DNA from 3 places in the Streptomyces sp. NPDC093064 genome. Region 1 is predicted to be linked to each of the others. Evidence: riboswitches for the same ligand, from Rfam matches in the RefSeq annotation. Region 1 holds a riboswitch; each other region holds the start of a gene.
The links. Region 1 has a riboswitch for thiamine pyrophosphate ahead of thiO (glycine oxidase ThiO). Riboswitches for the same ligand answer to the same signal wherever they lie in the genome.
Positions count from the first base shown of each region.

Region 2: another riboswitch for thiamine pyrophosphate. It lies ahead of thiC (phosphomethylpyrimidine synthase ThiC); the one in region 1 lies ahead of thiO (glycine oxidase ThiO).
Region 3: another riboswitch for thiamine pyrophosphate. It lies ahead of ACIQFZ_RS13080 (thiamine ABC transporter substrate-binding protein); the one in region 1 lies ahead of thiO (glycine oxidase ThiO).

Region 1 is NZ_JBIVPK010000007.1:140,992-148,814, reverse strand. It holds gene ACIQFZ_RS11565 (deoxyribonuclease IV) at 1-838, opposite strand, end outside; gene pknB (Stk1 family PASTA domain-containing Ser/Thr kinase) at 887-2,839, opposite strand; gene ACIQFZ_RS11555 (thiazole synthase) at 2,955-3,749, opposite strand; gene thiS (sulfur carrier protein ThiS) at 3,753-3,953, opposite strand; gene thiO (glycine oxidase ThiO) at 3,950-5,116, opposite strand; TPP riboswitch at 5,114-5,225, opposite strand; gene ACIQFZ_RS11540 (hypothetical protein) at 5,279-5,698, shown strand; gene ACIQFZ_RS11535 (NAD(P)/FAD-dependent oxidoreductase) at 5,728-6,957, shown strand; gene ACIQFZ_RS11530 (Rv2175c family DNA-binding protein) at 7,024-7,389, shown strand; gene thiE (thiamine phosphate synthase) at 7,530-7,823, shown strand, end outside.
Region 2 is NZ_JBIVPK010000020.1:509-6,544, forward strand. It holds gene thiC (phosphomethylpyrimidine synthase ThiC) at 79-1,908, opposite strand; TPP riboswitch at 1,901-2,078, opposite strand; gene ACIQFZ_RS23360 (YibE/F family protein) at 2,150-3,640, shown strand; gene ACIQFZ_RS23365 (SsgA family sporulation/cell division regulator) at 3,744-4,181, opposite strand; gene ACIQFZ_RS23370 (IclR family transcriptional regulator) at 4,279-5,073, opposite strand; gene ACIQFZ_RS23375 (DUF5326 family protein) at 5,379-5,591, opposite strand; gene ACIQFZ_RS23380 (cupin domain-containing protein) at 5,771-6,036, opposite strand, start outside.
Region 3 is NZ_JBIVPK010000008.1:210,135-217,957, forward strand. It holds gene ACIQFZ_RS13060 (hypothetical protein) at 1-115, shown strand, start outside; gene ACIQFZ_RS13065 (hypothetical protein) at 575-823, opposite strand; gene ACIQFZ_RS13070 (hypothetical protein) at 1,044-1,445, opposite strand; gene rlmN (23S rRNA (adenine(2503)-C(2))-methyltransferase RlmN) at 1,944-3,050, shown strand; TPP riboswitch at 3,083-3,188, shown strand; gene ACIQFZ_RS13080 (thiamine ABC transporter substrate-binding protein) at 3,270-4,346, shown strand; gene ACIQFZ_RS13085 (ABC transporter permease) at 4,394-6,031, shown strand; gene ACIQFZ_RS13090 (ABC transporter ATP-binding protein) at 6,032-7,066, shown strand; gene ACIQFZ_RS13095 (maleylpyruvate isomerase N-terminal domain-containing protein) at 7,076-7,823, shown strand, end outside.

The sequences.
Region 1 (7,823 bases):
TGCCGCCCGGGGTCTCGATGATCAGCGGGACACCCTCGGTGGCGGGGTGGGTCATCAGAGCGCGGAAGGGGTCCTCGCCGATGTGGCCGGCGCCGATGTTCTCGTGCCGGTCCTTGTGCGCGCCGGCCACGTCCTTGGAGTCGTTGGCGTGGATCAGCCGCAGCCGGCCCTCGCCGACCGTCTCCACCAGCAGGTCCAGCGTTTGGTGCATGCCGTGCGGGCCGGTCAGGTCGTGCCCGGCGGCGAAGATGTGGCAGGTGTCCAGGCACACGCCCAGCCTCGGGTGGGCGTCCAGCGCCTCGAAGTACGGCCCGAAGTCCCAGGTGCGCGAGCACAGCGAGGCACCCTGGCCGGCGGTGGACTCCAGGAGCAGATACGGGTCGTCGTCATGGGTGAGCTCGTCGAGCAGCGGCAGCAGGTGCTCCCGCACCTGCTTCAGCGCGACGGACCGGTCCCTGCCGCCGGTCGCGCTCCCGGTGTGCACGACGACCCCCAGCGCGCCGATCTCCCGGCCGCGCCGCAGCGAGTGCCGCAGCGACTCCACCGACCGCTCCACGGTCGCCTCGGTGTGCGAGCCGAAGTTGATCAGGTACGGGGCATGGACGTACGCCGGGACCGACTGCTCCGCGCAGGCCGCGCGGAACTGCTCGTCCTGCCGCGGGTTGCCCGCGGGCGTGGCCCAGCCGCGCGGATTGGCGACGAAGACCTGCACGGTCTCGGCCCCGAGGTCCCGGGCGTAGGACAGGCCCACGGAGTGCAGTCCGCCGGCGACGGGCACATGGCCGCCGATCGGGTTGCGGGAGGGACCGGGGAGGGGGCGGGACCGCTGACTGCTCACCCGTTCAGGGTGTCACGTGCCCGGCGGCCGGTGGCCGCCGGGCCGCCGTCACCGGATGGTGATCGTTATCGTCGAGCCCTTCGGCGCCCGGTCTCCGCCCTTCACCGACTGCTTCTTGACGGTGTCGCCGAACAGCCCGAGCAGCCCGCGGTCCTCCTGCACCTGGAAGCCGGCCTTCTGCAGGGTGTTCTTCGCGTCGCCGACGCTGTTGCCGGTCACGTCCGGCACCTCGACCATCTCCGGGCCCTTGGACAGCGTCAGCGTGACGGTGTCGCCCTCGGCGGCCTGGCTGTCGCCCGTCGGGCTCTGCCGGGCGACCCGGCCCTTGTCGTACTCGGAGTTGACCTGCTCGGAGGAGATCCGCACCTTCAGGCCGGCGTCCCGAAGCTCGGACCGCGCCTGGTCCAGGTCGTCGCCGGTGACGTCCGGCACGTCCACCGCGTGGCCCTTGCTGACGGTGAGCGCGATCGCCGAGCCGGCCCGCCGCTCGGTGCCCGCCTCGGGGTCCGTGCCGATCACGACGTCGCGGGGGACGTCGTCGCTGAACTCCCGGCTCACCATGCCCGGCTCCAGGCCCTCCTTCTTCAGCAGGGTGTGCGCCTCGCCCAGCCGGTGGCCCTTCAGGTCGGGCACGCGCACGGTCTCGGGCCCGTCGGAGACCGTGAGCGTCACCGAGCCGTGGCTGCGGATCCGGGCGCCCGCCCGCGGGTCGGTGCCGATGACCGTGCCGCGCCCGACCGTGTCGCTGTAGGCGTGCTCGACCCGGTCGACGCCGAGACCGGCTTCCTTGAGCCGCTCCCTGGCCTGCGCCTCGGTCTTCGCCAGCAGCGGCGGGACCTTCGTGAACTGGCCGGAGTTGATGTACCACACGCCCCCGCCGGCCCCGAGGACCAGCAGGACGGCGACGACCACCGTGAGCAGTGTGCGCCGGGGCGGCCCGGGGCGCCGCGCGCCGGTCGGCGGCGGTGCGGGCGGGGGCGCCTGAAGACGGCTGGTGCGGTTGAGGGCGGCCTCGGACCGCGTGCCGTCCTCACCGGTCTTGCCGTCCCCGCCGCGGATCCGCGTCGTCAGCGCGCGCGGGATGACGCTCGTACGGTCCTCCGCGTTGTCGTGCTCCGCGGTGAGGGCCTGCGGCGGCAGTGCGTCCAGTTGGTCCTGGCCGAGCGCGGACCGCGCCTCGCGGACCCGCGCGAGCAGCGCGACCGCGTCGTGCGGCCGGATGTCCGGGGTGCGCGCGGTGGCCTCCGCGACCAGTTCGTCCAGCTCGAAGGCCAGTCCCGGCACGGCGGCCGACGGGGGCGGCACGTCCTCGTGGAGGTGCTGGTACAGCACCTGGGCGGGGGACTCCCCCTGGTGGGGCTTGCCGCCGGTCAGCATCTCGTACAGCACGACCCCGCAGGCGTACACGTCGACCCGGGGGTCGGCGGCGCCGCGCTCGATCTGCTCCGGCGCGAGGTAGGAGACGGTGCCGAGGACGGCACCGGTGGTGTTCGTCACCGTGTCCACGGACCGGACCAGCCCGAAGTCGGCGACCTTGACCCGGCCGTCGTCCCCTATCAGGACGTTCTCCGGCTTCATGTCGCGGTGCACGAACCCGGCCCGGTGCGCGGCCCCCAGCGCGGCGAGCACCGGCTCCAGGATGTCCAGCGCCGCGCGCGGCTGGAGCGCCCCGCGCTCGCGCAGCACGTCGCGCAGGGTGCAGCCGGCCACGTACTCCATGGCGAGGTACACGTACGACCCGTCCGTGCCCTGGTCGAAGACCTGCACGACGTTCGGGTGGGCCAGCCGCGCGACCGACTTGGCCTCCCGGATGAACCGCTCCACGAACGAGCCGTCGGCCGCGAGCGCGGGGTGCATCACCTTGAGCGCGAGGACCCGGTCCAGGCGGGTGTCCAGGGCCCGGTAGACCGTGGCCATCCCGCCGACGGCGATCCGCGCGTCGACGCGATAACGGCCGTCGAGCACCTGCCCGACGAGAGGGTCCTGAAGGGTCGTATCCACGCAGGCGAGTCTACGAGCCGTCACGGACACACTCGGATCGCGGACGCTGTCGGGGCAGGACTGAAGCCGACCTGTGACGCGGCCCACGCACCCGTGAAACGGGGCGACGGCCTAGCTAGAACGCGGGCCGCTCCGGGTCCAGCCTGGCCAGGCCCTCCGCCGGGGACGACGCCTCCGCGAAGTGCCGCTTGGGGATCCGCCCGGCCAGCCGGGCCAGCCGCCCCGCCTCCACGGCGGACCGCATCGCCGCGGCCATCATCACCGGCTCCTGCGCCCGCGTCACCGCGGAGGCGAGCATCACCCCGGCACACCCCAGCTCCATGGCCAGCGCCACGTCCGAGGCCGTACCGGCCCCGGCGTCCAGGATCACCGGCACGCGCGCGTGCTCCACGATCAGCTGGAAGTTGTGCGGGTTGCGGATACCGAGCCCGGACCCGATGGGCGAGCCCAGAGGCATGATCGCGGCGCAGCCCGCGTCCTCCAGCTTCCGCGCCAGCACCGGATCGTCGTTCGTGTACGGCAGCACCGTGAACCCGTCGTCGACCAGCGTCTCCGCCGCGTCCAGCAGCTCGATCGGGTCCGGCAGCAGCGTGCGCTCGTCGGCGATCACCTCCAGCTTCACGAGGTCCGTGCCCAGCGCCTCCCGCGCCAGCCGGGCGGTGAGCACCGCCTCACCCGCGGTGAAGCAGCCCGCGGTGTTGGGCAGCACCCGGATCCCGAGCGACTCCAGCACCGACAGCACGGAGCCGTGCACCGAGGGGTCCACCCGCCGCATCGCGACCGTGGTCAGCTCCGTGCCGGAGGCCGTGAGCGCCCGCTCCAGCACCTCCAGGCTGGGCGCGCCGCCGGTGCCCATGATCAGCCGGGAGGTGAAGGACGTACCACCGAGGACGAAGGGATCGTCGGCCATCGCTCAGCCTCCCTGGACGGCGGTCAGCACTTCGACGCGGTCGCCCTCGGCCAGGGCCGTGGACGACCACCGCGCGCGCGGGACGACGGTCTCGTTGAGGGCGGCGGCCACCCCGGAGGGCGCCGCGCTCAGGGCCCGCACGACGGTGTCGAGGGACGTGCCGGGCGTGACCCGGCGGGGCTCGCCGTTGACGGAGATGTTCATACGGGCTGCTCCGTGAGTGCCGTGGCATGAAAACGCCTGGGGGAGAAGGGGCGGACCTCGTCCGGCAGCTCGCCGGTGGACAGGACGTGCGCCATGGCGTCACCGGTGACCGGCGTGAGCAGCACGCCGTTGCGGTAGTGCCCGGTGGCCAGCAGCAGGCCGTCCAGCCCGGTCGGGCCGAGCATCGGCGCGTTGTCGGGGGAGCCGGGCCGCAGTCCGGCCCGGGTCTCCGTGAGCGGCAGCTCGGTGATCCCGGGCACCAGCTCGTGCGCGTCGCGCAGCAGCTCGTACACGCCGCCCGCCGTCACCGTCGTGTCCCAGCCCAGTTCCTCGCTCGTGGCCCCGACGACCAGCTCGCCGCTGAGCCGCGGCACCAGGTAGACCTGGCTGCCGCGCACCACGGCCCGCACGGTACGGCTCAGGAACGGCGCGTAGCGCTTCGGCACCGCCAGCCGCAGCACCTGCCCCTTCACCGGCCGCACCGGCGGCAGCACGTCGTCCGGGACGCCCGCGAGCCGTCCGCTGTGGCTGCCCGCGGCGAGCACCACCTGGTCCGCGGCCGGCGCGGTGCCGTCGCGCAGCACACAGCCCGTGGCCCGGTCGCCTGCGAGGGTGAGCCGCTCGGCCCAGCCGCGGTGGAAGACCACGCCCGCCCGCTCGCAGGCCGCGACCAGGGCGCCGGCGAGCCGCCGCGGGTCGATCTGGTGGTCGCCGTCCACCCGCAGCCCGCCGCGCACGCCCGGCGCGAGCATCGGCTCGAGCCGGCGGCACTCCCGTCCGGACAGCCACTCGGAGTCCAGGCCCGAACGGCGCTGAAGGTCGTGCAGTTCCCGCAGGTGGGCGCGGTCGTCGGCGTCCAGCGCGACCGCGAGGGTGCCACAGCGGCGGTAGCCGAGGTCGTGGCCGGTCAGCTCGGTCAGCTCGGCCACGAAGTCCGGGTAGTGGCGGGCGGAGGCCAGGTTGAGCCCGAGCAGGGTCTGCTCGCCGTAGTGCAGTTCGGTGACGGCGGCCAGCATCCCGGCGGCCACCTGTGCGGCCCCGCCGCCCGGCTCGGGGTCCACCACGGCCGTGGCGAACCCGTGCTGCGCGGAGCGCCAGGCCGTCACCAGCCCGATGATGCCGCCCCCCACGACGAGGACGTCTGACGTACGTGGCAACGACATGGGCGTCCAGCCCCTCCCTTCGCCGGCATGACCCGGATCAGGTTCGTACGGTCGGAGGCCGCCAGCCTCCCTCTCAGCCCGGTGCGTCCGGGCTCCCGCGAGTGCTTGTACGGTGGCCACCCTAGCCCGCAGTGCATTGCCCCGGTAAGGGAGCCTCCCGCCATGACCCGCCCGCCCGTCTCCCGCCACGACTCTCGGGCGGGCGGCTCCACCCGGCCCTTTTCCTCGCTCGACGGCCGCGTTCTCGCCCCGGTCGCCGACCAGGCCCCGGGCCAGGTGGGCACGCGCACCCGCTTCACGTATCACGAGCGGAACGGGGAGATCTGGGCCGAGTACGCGGGCGGCGACGTCGTACGCGGCCATCTGTTGGGTACCAGGGAAAGTGACCGGCTCGACTTCCGGTACGTCCAGCTCAAGCAGGACGGGACCACCTCCTCCGGGCACTGCGTGTCGACGGTGGTCGAACTGCCCGACGGGCGGGTGCGGTTGGAGGAGACCTGGCGCTGGGAGTCGCAGCCCGGCAGCGGGACGAGCGTGGTGGAAGAGGTTGTGGAGCAGGCCACCTGGCCCGCCCCTGACTGACGGTTTGTCAGTTGACTTATGGTGATCAGGTGAGCGACCAGACGCAGGAACAGGGCACATCAGGGCCGCGGCGCGTAGTCGTCGCGGGCGCGGGCATGGCCGGCGTGCAGACCGCGGTCGCCCTGCGCGAGCAGGGCTTCACCGGCACCGTGACACTGATCGGCGCCGAACCCCACCAGCCCTACGACCGGCCGCCGCTGTCCAAGGCCGTCCTGCTCGGCAAGGCCGAGGGCTCCGCCTTCGACATCGACTTCGAGGCGCTCGGCCTCGAACTGAGGCTCGGCTGCGAGGCGCTGGCCGTGCGGCCCGACGCGCATGTGCTGGAGACCTCGGCGGGGCCGGTGCCGTACGACGTGCTCGTCCTGGCCACCGGTGCCGAACCGATCCGGCTGCCCGGCGTGGAGGGCGTCCCCGGGGTCCACCTGCTGCGCACCCTGGACGACGCCGAACGGCTGCGGCCGGTGCTCACCGAGCAGCACGACATCGTGGTCGTCGGCGCGGGCTGGATCGGCGCCGAGTTCGCCACCGCCGCGCGCGAGGCGGGCTGCGTCGTGACCGTCGTGGAGGCCGCGGACCGGCCGCTCGCGGGGGCGCTGCCCGCGGAGGTGGCCGAGCCGATGACCGCCTGGTACGCCGACAGCGGCGCCGAACTGCGCACCCACGCGCGCGTGGAGCGCGTCGAACCCGGCGCGGTGGTGCTCGACGACGGCACGCGGCTGCCCGCGGGCGCCGTCGTGGTCGGCATCGGCGCGCGCCCCGCCACCGGCTGGCTGGCCGGCTCCGGCATCGAGCTGGGCCGGCACGGGGACGTGCTGGCCGACGACCACCTGCGCACGTCCGTGCCGGACGTCTACGCGGTCGGCGACTGCGCCTCCTTCCCCTCGGGAAGGTACGGCGAGCGCCTGCTGATCCACCACTGGGACAACGCGCTCCAGGGCCCGCGCACGGTCGCGGCCGACATCGTCGGCCTCACCCCCGTGGTCTACGACCCGGTGCCGTACTTCTGGTCCGAGCAGTTCGGGCGCTTCGTGCAGTACGTCGGCCACCACACGTCGGCCGACACCGTCGTCTGGCGCGGCGATCGCACCGGACCGGCGTGGACGGTCTGCTGGCTCCGCGAGGGCCGGCTCGTCGCTCTGCTGGCCGTCGGCCGACCGCGGGATCTGGCGCAGGGGCGGCGGCTGATCGAGTCCGGCACGCCCATGGATACGCGGCTGCTGGCGGACCCGGCGAGGCCCCTGAAGACGGCGACGGCGTGAGGCACGCGGCCCCGGGTGGACGGGCCTGGCTTCCGAGTGTCAGTGGCAGATGGCACGCTTGTGTCCGTGACCGAGATTGACACAAAGATCGATGCTCTCGTCCCTGCCTGGCTCACCCTTCCCGACATCGCCGAACAACTCGGCGTCGAGGTGACACGTGTGCGTCAGCTGGTCAAGGAGGGCCAGCTCATCGCCGTACGCCGGGGTGAGAACCGCGCACTGCACGTCCCCGCCGCCTTCATCGACGGCGACAAGGTCGTCAAGGGCCTGTTCGGCACCCTGACGCTCCTGAGGGACGACGGCTTCACGGTCGAAGAGATGATCGAATGGCTGTTCACCCCCGACCCGACCCTGCCGGGCACCCCCGCCCAGGCCCTGAGTGAGAACCGCGGCACAGAGGTGAAGCGCCGCGCCCAGGCCCTCGCCGTCTGACCCGGCCATCCGCCTGAGCACCCGGCCCCGGCCTCCGGCCGGGGCCCCGGTGTTTCCGTCGGCCGGGACGGCGGGGCGGGTAGGGTCCGTCCGAGTGGTCGGACGAGCCACCCAACCGACGAGCCGGGGGGAACCCGCGTATGCCTGAGACCGCCGCCATAGCCGACGCCCGTCACCGGCTCGGTGACGCGCGCCTGTATCTGTGCACGGACGCCCGGAGGCGGCAGGGGGACCTGGCCGAGTTCCTGGACGCGGTGCTGGCGGCGGGCGTCGACATCGTGCAGTTGCGGGACAAGGGCATGGAGGCCGGGGAGGAGCTGGACCGGCTGGCGGTGTTCGCCGACGCCTGCGCCCGGCACGGCAAGCTGCTCGCGGTCAACGACCGGGCGGACGTCGCCCACGCAGCCCGTGCCGATGTGCTGCATCTGGGGCAG
Region 2 (6,036 bases), on a different contig from region 1:
GAGGTGCTGACGGTGATTTCGTCGATGACGCGAGCGTCTCCCGGAGTCTGTGCCGGGAGACGCTGAGACGTCAGAAGATCAGTCCGCAATTGGCAGATACAGCCGGTTACCCTGCGCCGCGAACTCGGCGGACTTGGCGAGCATTCCGGTAGCCACCTCATCTTCGCTGGTCACAGCCCCACCAGGACCGAATCGCTCTGTGATGCTTCTACTAATCTTCATCGAGCAGAACTTCGGGCCGCACATCGAGCAGAAGTGGGCCGTCTTGGCGGGTTCCGCCGGGAGCGTCTCGTCGTGGAACTCCCTTGCCGTGTCCGGGTCGAGGGAGAGGTTGAACTGGTCCTCCCACCGGAACTCGAAGCGGGCGTCGGACAGGGCGTCGTCCCACTCCTGCGCGCCCGGGTGCCCCTTGGCGAGGTCGGCCGCGTGGGCGGCGATCTTGTAGGTGATGACGCCGGTCTTGACGTCGTCGCGGTTGGGCAGGCCCAGGTGCTCCTTGGGCGTGACGTAGCAGAGCATGGCCGTGCCCCACCAGGCGATCATCGCGGCGCCGATGCCGGAGGTGATGTGGTCGTACGCCGGGGCGACGTCCGTCGTCAGCGGGCCGAGCGTATAGAACGGAGCCTCATCGCAGATCTCCTGCTGAAGGTCGATGTTCTCCTTGATCTTGTGCATCGGGACGTGCCCCGGGCCCTCGATCATGGTCTGTACGTCCAAACGCCTGGCGATCCGGCCGAGTTCCCCGAGCGTGCGCAGTTCCGCGAACTGCGCCTCGTCGTTGGCGTCCGCGATCGAACCGGGCCGGAGTCCGTCGCCCAACGAGTACGTGACGTCATAGGCCGCGAGGATCTCGCAGAGCTCCTCGAAGTTCTCGTAGAGGAACGACTCCTTGTGGTGCGCCAGGCACCAGGCGGCCATGATCGAGCCGCCGCGCGAGACGATGCCGGTCTTTCGGTTCGCGGTCAGCGGCACGTAAGCGAGGCGTACCCCGGCGTGGACGGTCATGTAGTCCACGCCCTGTTCGGCCTGCTCGATGACGGTGTCCTTGTAGATCTCCCAGGTCAGTTCCTCGGCCTTGCCGTCCACCTTCTCCAGGGCCTGGTAGAGCGGGACCGTGCCGATCGGGACGGGGGAGTTGCGCAGCACCCACTCACGGGTGGTGTGGATGTTGCGGCCGGTGGAGAGGTCCATGACCGTGTCGGCGCCCCAGCGGGTCGCCCAGGTCATCTTCTCCACCTCCTCCTCGATGGAAGAGGTCACCGCGGAGTTGCCGATGTTGGCGTTGACCTTCACCAGGAACCGCTTGCCGATGATCATCGGCTCGATCTCCGGGTGGTTGACGTTGGCCGGCAGCACCGCGCGGCCCGCCGCGATCTCCTCGCGGACGGTCTCGGGAGCAACGTTCTCCCGGATGGCCACGAACTCCATCTCCGGCGTGATCTCCCCGCGGCGCGCGTAGGCGAGCTGCGTCACCGTTCCTCCGTCGCGACCGCGACGCGGCTGGCGCGGCCGTCCCGGGAACACCGCGTCGAGGTTGCGCAGACCGCCGCGTGGCGAGGTGTGCTTGATCCCGTCGTCCTCGGGGCGGACGGGACGGCCGGCGTACTCCTCGGTGTCGCCGCGGGCCACGATCCAGTTCTCCCGCAACGGCGGCAGGCCCCTGCGGACATCGGTGCCCACGAGTGGATCGGTGTACGGGCCGGAGGTGTCGTACAGCGTGACGGACTGCTCGTTGGTGAGGTGCACCTGACGGACCGGCACTCGCAGATCGGGGCGTGAGCCCTCCACGTAGCCCTTGTGCCAGCCGATGGACTTCCCAGCCTCCCCGTCGGAAGCGTCGGAAGCGATCCGCTCCGCGTCGCTGGAGATCTGCTTGGAGGCAGGCGTGCGTACGTCCTTGTTGGTCATGAGACCTACTCCCTACGCCGGCATTACCCGGTAACAGGTTCGGCGGTCGACGCAGCGGTATCCGTCTGCCGGCGTTTCCTGTGAAACATCGCACGTTCCACGTGAAACATCGCAAAGACGGAGGTCAGCGCCCTCTCAGCCCGGTGCTCCGAGCTCCCGCGTGTGCAAAGGTGCCTCCACGCTAGCGTCATTTGTGGCGCGGTGAACAGTGGGCCTGTGCCGTTCTTGCGATGATCGGGCGGTGACCACGACAGAGCAGTTCCCCCATCCGCCGCCCGAACCCCGACGCGGACAGGACGTCCGGCACGGCCAGGAAGCCACCGCCGCCGGCCACGGACACGGCCCCGCGACCGGCGGCGGCCACGGCCCGGGCAGCAGTACCGGCCACAGCCCGGGGAACGGCACCGGGCACGGTCCGGGAAGCGGTGGCGGACACGGGCACAGCCACAGCCACGGGCCGGCCGCACCCGTGTCGAAGCACCTCCGCAAGGTGATCGCGGCGATCCTCATCCCGTTCGCCGCCGTGGTAGCGGCCGGACTCGTCGTGCTGTGGCCGGGTGGCGCCCCGTCGCACGAGCGCACCGGCGTGGGCTTCGACCGGCAGACCCAGCAGGCCACCGTCGTCGAGGTGCTCGAGGTCAGCTGCCGGTCGGTGAACGCCTCCGGGGACACACCGACCGGCGACACCTCCACTGCCGAGGGGTCCTCCGCACAGCAGCAGCAGTCCGGGAGCTGCAAGAAGGCCACGATCCGGGTGGACGCCGGCAAGGACAAGGGCCGTACCTTCACCGAGGTCGTGCAGCCCGACCAGTCCCGGCAGCTGCACCAGGGCGAGAAGGTCGTGGTCGCCTACGAGCCCTCGGCACCCAAGGACTTGCAGTATTCGGTCACCGACGTCAACCGGCACTTCCCGATGACGCTGCTGGCCGGTCTCTTCGCACTCGCCGTCGTGGTCGTCGGGCGGATGCGGGGCGTCATGGCGCTGGTCGCGCTGGCCATCAGCTTCCTGGTGCTGAACCTCTTCGTCCTGCCCGCGATCCTGCAGGGCTCGAACCCGCTGGTCGTGGCGGTGGTGGGGGCCAGCGCCATCATGCTGATCGCGCTGTACATGTGTCACGGCCTGTCCGCCCGTACCTCGGTCGCGGTGCTCGGCACGCTGATCTCGCTGATGCTGATCGGCTTCCTGGGCTCGCTGTTCATCGGCTGGGCCGCGCTGACCGGCAACACCGACGACAGCACCGGTCTGATCCACGGCCTGTATCCGTCGATAGACATGAGCGGCCTGCTGCTCGCCGGTGTCATCATCGGCTCGCTCGGCGTCCTGGACGATGTGACGGTGACACAGACCTCGGCGGTCTGGGAGCTGCACGAGGCCAACCCCGCGATGGGCTGGCGCGGGCTGTACCGCGCGGGCATCCGCATCGGACGCGACCACATCGCCTCCGTCGTCAACACCCTCGTCCTCGCGTACGCGGGTGCCGCGCTCCCACTGCTGCTGCTGTTCTCCATCGCGCAGAGCAGCGTGACGACCGTCGCCACCAGTGAGCTCGTCGCGGAGGAGATCGTGCGCACGCTGGTGGGCTCGATCGGCCTGGTCGCCTCCGTGCCGGTCACCACGGCGCTGGCGGCACTCGTGGTTTCGGCCGATCGCCCGGGACGGGCGCAGGCCGCGGCGCAGGCCACCCTGCCCGCTCCGGCGCGCGGTGGAAGGGGCAGGCGCCGCAGGCGCTGACTCCGTGTGCGGGGGCCGCTTGGGCGGCCGACGAAGCGTTCCTGCACCCCCTGAGGCCGTGGCGAAGCGCTACACCACCGCCCGCGTCCGCTGCCGTGACGCCTCAGCCCGCGCTCTGTTCCTCCGCCAGGATGCGGTCCAGGGCTTCGTCGAGGTGGGCGTCGAAGTCGGCCAGCGCACCCTCCTGGCCCAGGGGCACCAGCTTGTCCGTACGGTCCAGGAACGCCACCAGCGGCGCCGTCGAGGAGCGGAACAGCGCCCGGTCGCCGCCGACCTGAAGCCGGATCAGGACCTCGCTCAGCGAGTCGCGGTCAGCCGGTGAGATGCGCACATCACCGTCCCCGCACGGCGTCCCCACCCCGTCGATCAGCAGCTCCCGGCCGAACGCCCAGGTCACCGGGGCGTCTCCGGGCAGATGGAAGGTCAGCCGTACGGCATAGGGATCACAGGTCTCGTACCGCAGCTCCACCGGGATGCGGAAGGAGAGCTCCTCGGACACGAGAAAGCTCATCATGACCTCTGCCTGTACGGACTCGCGCATCGCTACCCCGTTGTTTGCCGTCGACTGGCCGGGAATCCATCCCGTGACAATGGTGCATCTTGCTGAACGTACACATCAGATCACAAGGAGTGAGTTTTCAGATACTGATAGAGAGCGCCAGGGAGCCCAGACGCCGTCCCACCTCGTGTTGCAGCCGACGTGCGGCGGGCAGCAGCCGGTCCACCTGATGGGCCGGCAGGGAGAGGGCGATCGCGGCCGCCGTGGTGCCCACCGTGATGGGAATCGCCGCGCACACCGCCCCCAGCGCGTACTCCTGCCGCTCGGTCACCGGCTCCATCGGCCGAGCCCGTTCCAGGCGCCGCAGCACCGTGTGCTCGTCACGGACCGTGTACGGGGTGAGCGACCGCACGGGGTAGCGGTCGAGGTGGTCGCGGCGGGCCCTGTCGTCCAGCTGGGACAGCAGGCACTGGCCGATCGCGTGCGCGTGCCCGGTCTCGCGGAAGCCGGCCCATTCCTCGACCGCCGGGATGGCCGCGGTGGCGGATACGCACATGAGCTCGATCTCGCCCTCGCGGTACATCGCGTAGTACAGCGGCGCTCCGATGGAATCCCGCCACTGGGCGAGCGCCTCGACAATCGTGGTGCGACGTTTCTGCGCCGCTCCGCTGCTACTCAGCCGCTCGGCGGCCTCACCCAGGAAGAACAGGCCCCGGTCGCGGCGCAGATAGCCCTCGTGGACGAGGGTGCGCAACAGGTGGTAGGCGGTGGGCAGGGCCAGGCCCGTCTCACGGGCGAGCTGCTTGGCGGGCGCTCCGTGCTCGTGCCGCGCGACGGTCTCCAGCAGGCGCATCGCGCGCTGCACGGATCCGATGAGGGTGGGGGGCTGCTGGGGGCTGGGCTGCTCCGGGACCGTGGCCCTGGGCCGTTCCAAGGGGGCCGACGAACGCGGCTGCGCCGGGAGGGCCGTCGAGCGGGACGGCCCCCGGGGTGCGGGCGGCGCGTGCCGTTCTGCGGGTGCGGTGTCAACCGTGGCCAAGGGGTCACTCCCGTAGCGCGAGGGGGGCAGCCGTGCGGGGAACACGAATGGGGGTGTACGCCGCCCGCGGGGGCCGACCCCCGCATCGATCCCCGGACCTTATCCGCCTGTCACCGCACACGGACGGCTTGTCCGGGAAACTTCCCTCCCGCGAGGGAAACGGCGATTCCCGTTACCGGTTCACCGGCGCCCTCCGGCACTCACCAGTCGCTGCGTGAGGACGACCCCGCCATGAACTTCCGCACGATGTAGATCAGCCCGCCGACCAGCGCGACGAAGATCAGCACCTTGAACAGCAGCCAGACCACGAAGCCGATCACGCTCGCTATCACGCCGCCGAAGACGACCAGAGCGATGACGGGCACCGCGATCCACTTCACCCACCACGGCAGACTCGCGAAGATCTCTCGCATTGTCCTCGTCCTCATCTCTCCGCCGGCGCGGTGCCGGGCCCTGTCGGCATCCCGCACTCCCCGGTGCGGGCCCTGTCGATGTTCTGCACTCGATGCTAGAGCCGGGAGGGCGCCCCGCGGAGCCCTCGCACCCCTTGTCCTGCCCTGACCGGTCCCCTAGGGAACCCCGAGACGCCGCCTCAGGCTTCCGGGGGAGAGAACACCACCAGGACCCGAAGATCCTCGCTGATGTGGTGGAACTTGTGGGCGACCCCGGCCGGCACGTACACCACGCTGCCGCGGGCCACCTCGGTGGTCTCCAGACCGACCGTGATCGCGGCGCGGCCGCTCACGACGAAGTACACCTCGTCCTGGTTGTGCGGCTTCTGCGGGTCGTGCTCGCCCGCGTTGAGCGCGTACAGACCGACCGACATGTTCCGTTCGCGTAGGAACTGAAGGTAGGCAC
Region 3 (7,823 bases), on a different contig from region 1:
GCTCTCCGTGGCCACGGTGGCCCCCGTGGCCGTGGCCGTGGTCATGGCCACGGGCGGGGAAGAGAACATTGAAGATCGCCATGGCGCTCCTCCTGAATATGCCAGAGGCATATGAGACATGCTTGAAGGTGATACGTCCCAGGGTGGGAATTGGATGGCGTTTTGAGTCAAAAGACGGCAAAGGGGCCGTCCGAGAGTGATCAGCGGCGACCAGTGACGACCACTGACGGCAGTGCGAACGGCAGCGGTCAGCCCGGTACGGCAGCGACAGCCGTCGGGTTATAGCCATGTGGCCCGATCGCACTCATCATGAGCGGCATGCAGAGTGTCCAGGTGGGAGCAAGAACCGGCAAGAGTGGGAGCAAGAACAGGCAAGACACGGGGATCGCTTGGTAGAACCTCGGTCTTCTTGTTCGCGGCGGGGAGCTTTGACGCGGGGATTTACCTCGCCGAGTTGATCACGGATGGTGACCGCTGGGTCCAGATGCTCGAGTCCGCTTCTGCCCTGCTGTTCCTAAGCTGGATTGCCGGAGCCGTGGGCTGGGTGCCACGGTGGCTCGCGCCACGACGGTTTTCAAGGTTGTGTGGGGCACGCGGCTCTGCGACGCAACCCCCACGCCCTGAACCGACTGCTCACGAAGATACCGACGCCGATGGACAGCGCGATCGGCACGACGTCGAGGGTCACGTGGCGGCCCCCGGCTGCCAACGACGCCAGAAACGCGATCGCCGTGAGGGTCGCGGCGGCCGCGGTGAGGAAGACGGCTATCTCGGCCCACCACATCGCCCGCGTCGGTTGAGTTGTCATGCCGATGTTGTACATCGCGCATCTGGCTGCTGTACAGCAGGGAAGTACAGCAACCCCGTGCCCAGGACCGACCGTTGCCAACCCCAAGCAACCAGCCGACGCGCCCGGCCGACCTCAGCGGCCACCGTGCCCATAGTTCGCATCGAGGGGATCAGCCGCGACGAGCGGACCCCGCCGCTCGATCACTCGCCGCCATATCAGCGGGTACCGAGCGGTCGGCAGCCCAGGTGTGCGATCAGGCAGCCTTTGCCCGGCTGACGATCAAAGCGAACAGGGCTGCACCAACGGGTACCCCGACAATCGCGCCTACCTGGAACCCCACCTGGAGCGTGGGGGAGAGCCACGCCTGCGCTGTGAAGCCGAGCCCTGCCATCACGAGCACGGCCACGAGAGCGACGGCACATCCAACGCGTCGGCGCGGCGGCTCGGCGAGGTAGAGCCCGAGCATCGGGGCAGCGGCGAACACCTGGACCGCGAAGGTGAGCGTTCTATCGACCCCGTCTTCGAAGTGCCAAAGCGCCAGAGCCAGGACTCCCCAGACAGCAAGACCGAGCAGAGCACGCAATGCGACGGAGACGACCGCAACCCACGCTCGACGGCGAATCGGGACAGTCTCGGGGCCTTGCTCTCTCGTCACGCCGAGAGGTTAGTGGTCGTACGGGACAGTGCATGGCCCTGGGTCTTTTGAGTTCCCCCGCTCGACATGAGCTGTGCCCGGCGGAGCCGAACATCGTCTTGCGTGCCACAGCCCGCAGCCGCACTCTCCTGGTGCGCTGATCACAGACCTTCGGATCCGGCGTAGCTCACGGCCGTGATCGCGGCACGACAAGCGCATGGATCAAGGTATATCGGCGGTGCTCGGAGCGAGTGTCGGTGTGCCCGGGACAGTGGGAACGGCCGTTCTGACGTATCCAGCGGCCCGCAAGCATGCCTATGACCAGGGAAGCGTCACCCACCGCAGCACGCTCAGGACCGAGCGTCGAGAGGCGTACCTCGCGTCCTGCGACAGTCCCGGCTCGGGCCGCCCCTGGGCCGTCCGAGGGGGACCGGCGGCGACGGATGGCGACCACCGGCGACAGGTGTCCCGACCGGCAGCCCCAGGTCACCGGATTTGATCTGCGACACTGGTACAGCCATGCCTAAGCCCGGAGAACTCACTTTCGTCGCCCCGCGCGGTGCCAAGAAGCCGCCGCGGCACCTTGCCGATCTGTCGCCCGCTGAGCGCAAGGAGGCCGTCGCCGCGATCGGCGAGAAGCCGTTCCGTGCCAAGCAGCTCGCGCAGCACTACTTCGCGCGGTACGCGCACGACCCGGAGCAGTGGACCGACATCCCCGCCGGATCCCGCGCCAAGCTCCAGGAGGCGCTGCTTCCCGAGCTGATGACGGTCGTACGGCATCTGTCGACCGACCAGGGGACCACCCGCAAGACGCTGTGGCGCCTGTTCGACGGCACGCTCGTGGAGTCGGTGCTCATGCGCTACCCGGACCGGGTGACCATGTGCATCAGCTCGCAGGCGGGCTGCGGCATGAACTGCCCGTTCTGCGCCACGGGACAGGCCGGGCTCGACCGGAACCTGTCCACCGCCGAGATCGTGCACCAGATCGTGGACGGGATGCGCGCCCTGCGGGACGGAGAGGTCCCCGGTGGTCCCGCTCGCCTGTCGAACATCGTCTTCATGGGCATGGGCGAGCCGCTCGCCAACTACAACCGCGTCGTCGGCGCCATCCGCGCCCTGACCGACCCCGAGCCGGACGGGCTCGGCCTGTCCCAGCGCGGGATCACCGTATCGACGGTGGGCCTGGTCCCGGCCATCCACCGGTTCTCCGACGAGGGCTTCAAGTGCCGGCTCGCCATCTCCCTGCACGCGCCGGACGACGAACTACGCGACACGCTCGTCCCGGTCAATACGCGGTGGAAGGTGCGGGAGGTGCTCGACGCCGGATTCGAGTACACCGCCAGGTCCGGGCGCCGGCTGTCCATCGAGTACGCGCTGATCCGGGACATCAACGACCAGGCGTGGCGCGGCGACCGGCTCGGCCGGCTGCTCAAGGGCAGGCCGGTGCACGTCAACCTCATCCCGCTGAACCCGACGCCCGGCTCCAAGTGGACCGCGTCCCGCCCCGAGGACGAGAAGGCCTTCGTCGAGGCGATCGCCGCCCACGGTGTGCCGGTGACCATCCGGGACACCCGCGGTCAGGAGATCGACGGCGCCTGCGGTCAGCTGGCTGCCACCGAAAGGTAGCCGGACGGTAGGCTGATACCGCACACATCTTCATATTCCGACAGGGGAGCGCCACAGCGCTGAGAGTGCGGCACCGGCCGCAGACCCTCTGAACCTCGCCCAGGTCATTCTGGGTAGGAAGTTCGGTCATCACTCAAGCTGTTGTGCCCTGCCCGGGTGTCCCTCGCGGATCCCGGGCAGGGCCGCGTCTCTTCCTGGCCAACCCCCAGGAGGACTTCAGTGCACACCAAGACGTTCGCCGTCGTGGCGGTCGGGCTCGGCCTGGTCACGCTGTCGGCGTGCGGTTCGTCGCCGGGCGACAAGAGTTCGGCCGGCTCCAGGACGGTGACGCTGGTCAGCCACAACTCGTGGGCCGCCTCCAAGAGCGTCATCGCGGACTTCGAGAAGAGCTCCGGCTACAAGGTCAAGGTCCTCGAGGACGGCGACGCCGGCCAGGCCGTCAACAAGGCCATCCTCACCAAGGACAACCCGCAGGGCGACGTCTTCTTCGGCGTCGACAACACGCTGCTGTCCCGCGCCCTGGACAACGGGCTGTTCCAGTCGTACGAGCCGAAGGGTTCGGACCTGATCCTGCCGCAGTACCGCGTCGACGAAGCGAAGCACCGGGTCACGCCCATCGACACCGGCGACATCTGCGTCAACTACGACAAGAAGTACTTCGCCGACCACAAGCTGACCCCGCCCGCCTCGTTCGACGACCTGGTCAAGCCGGAGTACAAGAACCTCCTCGTCACCGAGAACGCCGCCACCTCCTCGCCCGGCCTCGGCTTCCTGCTCGGCACCGCCGCGCAGTACGGGGACAAGGGCTGGCAGGACTACTGGAAGAAGCTCAAGGCCAACGGCGTCAAGGTCGTCGACGGCTGGGAGCAGGCCTACAACCAGGAGTTCTCCGGCTCCGCCGGCGGCAGGAAGGCCAAGGGCGACCGTCCCCTCGTCGTCTCCTACGCCTCCTCGCCGCCCGCCGAGGTCATCTACGCCGACCCGCGGCCCAAGACCGCGCCGACCGGCGTCGCGCAGGGCACCTGCTTCCGCCAGGTCGAGTACGCCGGACTGCTGAGCAACGCCGGGAACACCGAGGGCGGCAAGGCGTTCCTGGACTTCCTGATCACCAAGAAGTTCCAGGACGACATGCCGCTGAACATGTTCGTCTACCCGGTGCGCGAAGGCGCCCAAGTGCCCCCGGAGTTCGTGAAGTACGGCCCCCAGGCCAAGGACCCCGAGACCATGGTCCCCGCCAAGATCGCCGCCAACCGTGACCAGTGGGTCAAGTCGTGGACCTCGCTCGTCCTCAGGTAGGCCGCGGACGCGGCCGCCGGACGGGGAACGCGGCGCGGCTCGGTCTCATGGCCGTGCCCGTCGCGTTCTTCGCGGTGTTCTTCGCCTACCCCGTGGTCGCGATCGTCCGGCGCGGCCTGGAGGCCGACGGGGCCTGGCAGTTGGGGCGGATCGCCGATGTGCTCGGACAGTCCGACATCCGGCACGTCCTGTGGTTCACCACTTGGCAGGCGCTCGCCTCCACCGTGCTCACCCTGCTCGTAGCCCTGCCCGGCGCCTATGTCTTCGCGCGCCTCGACTTCCCCGGCCGGCAGGTTCTGCGAGCCGTCGTCACCGTGCCGTTCGTGCTGCCCACGGTCGTGGTCGGCACTGCGTTCCTCGCGCTGGTCGGGCGCGGCGGCCTGCTCGACGAACTGTGGGGCGTACGGCTGGACACCACGGTCTGGGCGATCCTGCTCGCCCACGTCTTCTTCAACTACGCCGTCGTCGTACGGACCGTGGGCGGTCTGTGGGCGGGGCTCGACCCGCGCCAGGAGGAGGCGGCCCGGATGCTCGGCGCCTCGCCGCTCGCCGCCTGGCGGAAGGTCACCCTGCCCGCGCTGGCGCCCGCGGTCGCCGCCGCCGCACTCATGGTCTTCCTGTTCACGTTCACCTCCTTCGGTGTGGTGCAGATCCTCGGCGGCCCCACCTTCTCCACCCTCGAGGTGGAGATCTACCGGCAGACGTCCGAGATCTTCGACCTGGCCACCGCCGCGGTCCTGACGCTCCTCCAGTTCGCCGCGGTGGGCGCGATCCTCGCCGTGCACGCCTGGACCGTTCGGCGCCGCGAGACCGCGCTGAAGCTGGTGGACGCCTCGCTGACCGCCCGCCGGCCGCGCGGTGCCGGGCAGTGGACGATGCTGGCCGGTGTCCTCGCCACCATCGCCGTCCTCGTCGTACTGCCGCTCGCCGTGCTGGTGCAGCGGTCGCTCACCGCGCCCGGGTTCGGCTACTACCGGGCGCTGACGAACGCGGACGGCGGCACCTTCCTGGTCGCGCCGATCGACGCCGTCGGCACCTCCCTGAGCTATGCCGCCGCGGCGACCGCCATCGCCGTGGTGATCGGCGCGCTCGCCGCCGCGGCCCTCACCCGCCTCCCTCACTCTCGCCTTCGCTCCAACGGGGGGACCCCCATCGCGGCCCGGCTCGTACGCGGCTTCGACGCGCTGCTGATGCTGCCGCTCGGGGTCTCCGCGGTGACCGTCGGCTTCGGCTTCCTGATCGCCCTGGACCGCCCGCCGCTGGACCTCAGGCAGTCCTGGATCCTGGTTCCGCTGGCGCAGGCCCTGGTCGGCGTGCCCTTCGTCGTACGGACCATGCTCCCCGTGCTGCGCGCGGTGGACGTACGGCTCCGGGAGGCGGCGGCCGTGCTCGGGGCCTCGCCGTGGCGGGTGTGGCGGGAGGTCGACCTGCCCCTGGTACGGCGGGCGCTGCTGATCGCCGCCGGGTTCGCCTTCGCGGTGTCGCTGGGGGAGTTCGGGGCGACCGTGTTCATCGCGCGCCCCGACCGTCCGACGCTGCCGGTCGCCGTGGCGCGGCTGATCGGCCGGCCCGGAGACCTCAACTACGGCCAGGCGATGGCCCTGTCGACGATTCTGATGGTGGTGTGCGCGGTGGCGCTGCTGGTGCTGGAGCGGCTGCGCACCGACCGGAGCGGGGAGTTCTAGATGCTGCTGAGCCTTGAGGCCGCGACCGTGCGCTTCGGCGGGCGGGACGCGCTGGACGCGGTCGACCTGTCGGTCGCCGAGCACGAGATCGTGTGCGTGCTCGGACCCAGCGGCAGCGGCAAGTCGACACTGCTGCGCGCGGTGGCCGGGCTCCAGCCGCTGGACTCCGGGCGGGTACTGCTGGATGGGCGGGACCAGTCGGGGGTGCCGGTGCACCGGCGCGAGGTGGGGCTGATGTTCCAGGACCACCAGCTGTTCCCGCAGCGGGACGTGGCCGGAAACGTCGGCTTCGGGCTGCGGATGCACGGCGTGGCGAGGAGCGAACGGGACGCCCGCGTGGGGGAGTTGTTGGAGCTGGTCGGGCTGCCCGGTGCCGGGCGGCGGGCCGTGGCCGCGCTCTCCGGCGGGGAGCAGCAGCGGGTGGCCCTCGCCCGGGCGCTCGCCCCCCGGCCGCGGCTGCTGATGCTGGACGAGCCGCTCGGCCAGCTCGACCGCTCGCTGCGGGAGCGTCTCGTCGTGGAACTGCGTGAGTTGTTCGGACGGTTGGGCACCACCGTGCTCGCGGTCACGCACGACCAGGGCGAGGCCTTCGCGCTCGCCGACCGGGTCGTGGTGATGCGGGACGGCCGGATCGCCCAGTGGGGCACGCCACTCGAGGTGTGGCAGCGGCCGGCCGACGCCTTCGTGGCCCGTTTCCTCGGCTTCGAGAACGTGGTGGAGGCGAACGTGGACGGCGAGGTAGCGGTCACCCCGTGGGGCAAGGTGCCGGTCCCCGGCGGCTCGGCCCAGGGGGCCCGCACCCTCCTCGTCCGGCCCGCGGGAGTCCGCCTCGTCCCCACCGCCGAGGGACTGCCCTGCGCGGTGACCGCCCGCACCTTCAAGGGCACCCACGTCACCGTCCACCTCCAGCCCGACAACGCCCCCCGCCTGGAGGCGGCCTGTGCCCTGCGCGCGGCACCGGAGGTCGGGGACGAGGTGGCCGTGGAGTTCGACACGACCGAAATCGTGGTGCTTGATCGACCGCAGGGCACCTAGTGTGCGGGCATGACGCTGCTTTCCTACGAACGTTACTGTGACGAAATCGCCCACCAGGTTGATGAGTTGCGCTCCCTGCTCGCCTCCGGCGCCGACTTGTCCGGCACCGTGCCGACCTGTCCGGACTGGACGCTGGAGGAGCTCGTACGGCATATGGGCGGTGCCCTGCGCTGGGTGGAGGCGCTGGTCCGGACCCGCGCGCTGGAGAACGTCCCGGACGACGCGGTCCCGCTGGCCGAGGGGCCGAAGGAGCAGGGCGACCCGGCCGCGCTGGACGCCTGGCTGGCGGAGACCGGCCGGATGGTCGTCGACGCCCTCCGTGAGGCCGGACCGGACACGAAGGTGTGGACCTGGGCCGGGATCCTCGACACCCGCTTCTGGGCCCGTCGTATGACCCATGAGATCACGATCCACCGTGCCGACGCGGCGCTCGCCGCGGGCCGGCCCTACGAGGTCGCCGCGGACGTGGCCGCCGACGCCATCGACGAGTGGCTCCAGATCGTGGAGTTCATCCAGCGGAAGAAGGCGTCCCCGGACGCCCAGGAGCTGCGCGGTCCGGGCCGCAGCATCCATCTGCACGCCACCGACGGCGATCCCGGGCTGAACGCCGAGTGGGTCATCGAGCTCGCCGAGGAGGGCGTCACCTGGCGCCGCGGTCACGAGAAGGCGACCGTCGCCCTGCGCGGGCCGCTCACCTCCGTGCTGCTCGCGTTCTACAGCCGGCTGCCCCTGGACAGCACCGAGCTGGAGGTGCTCG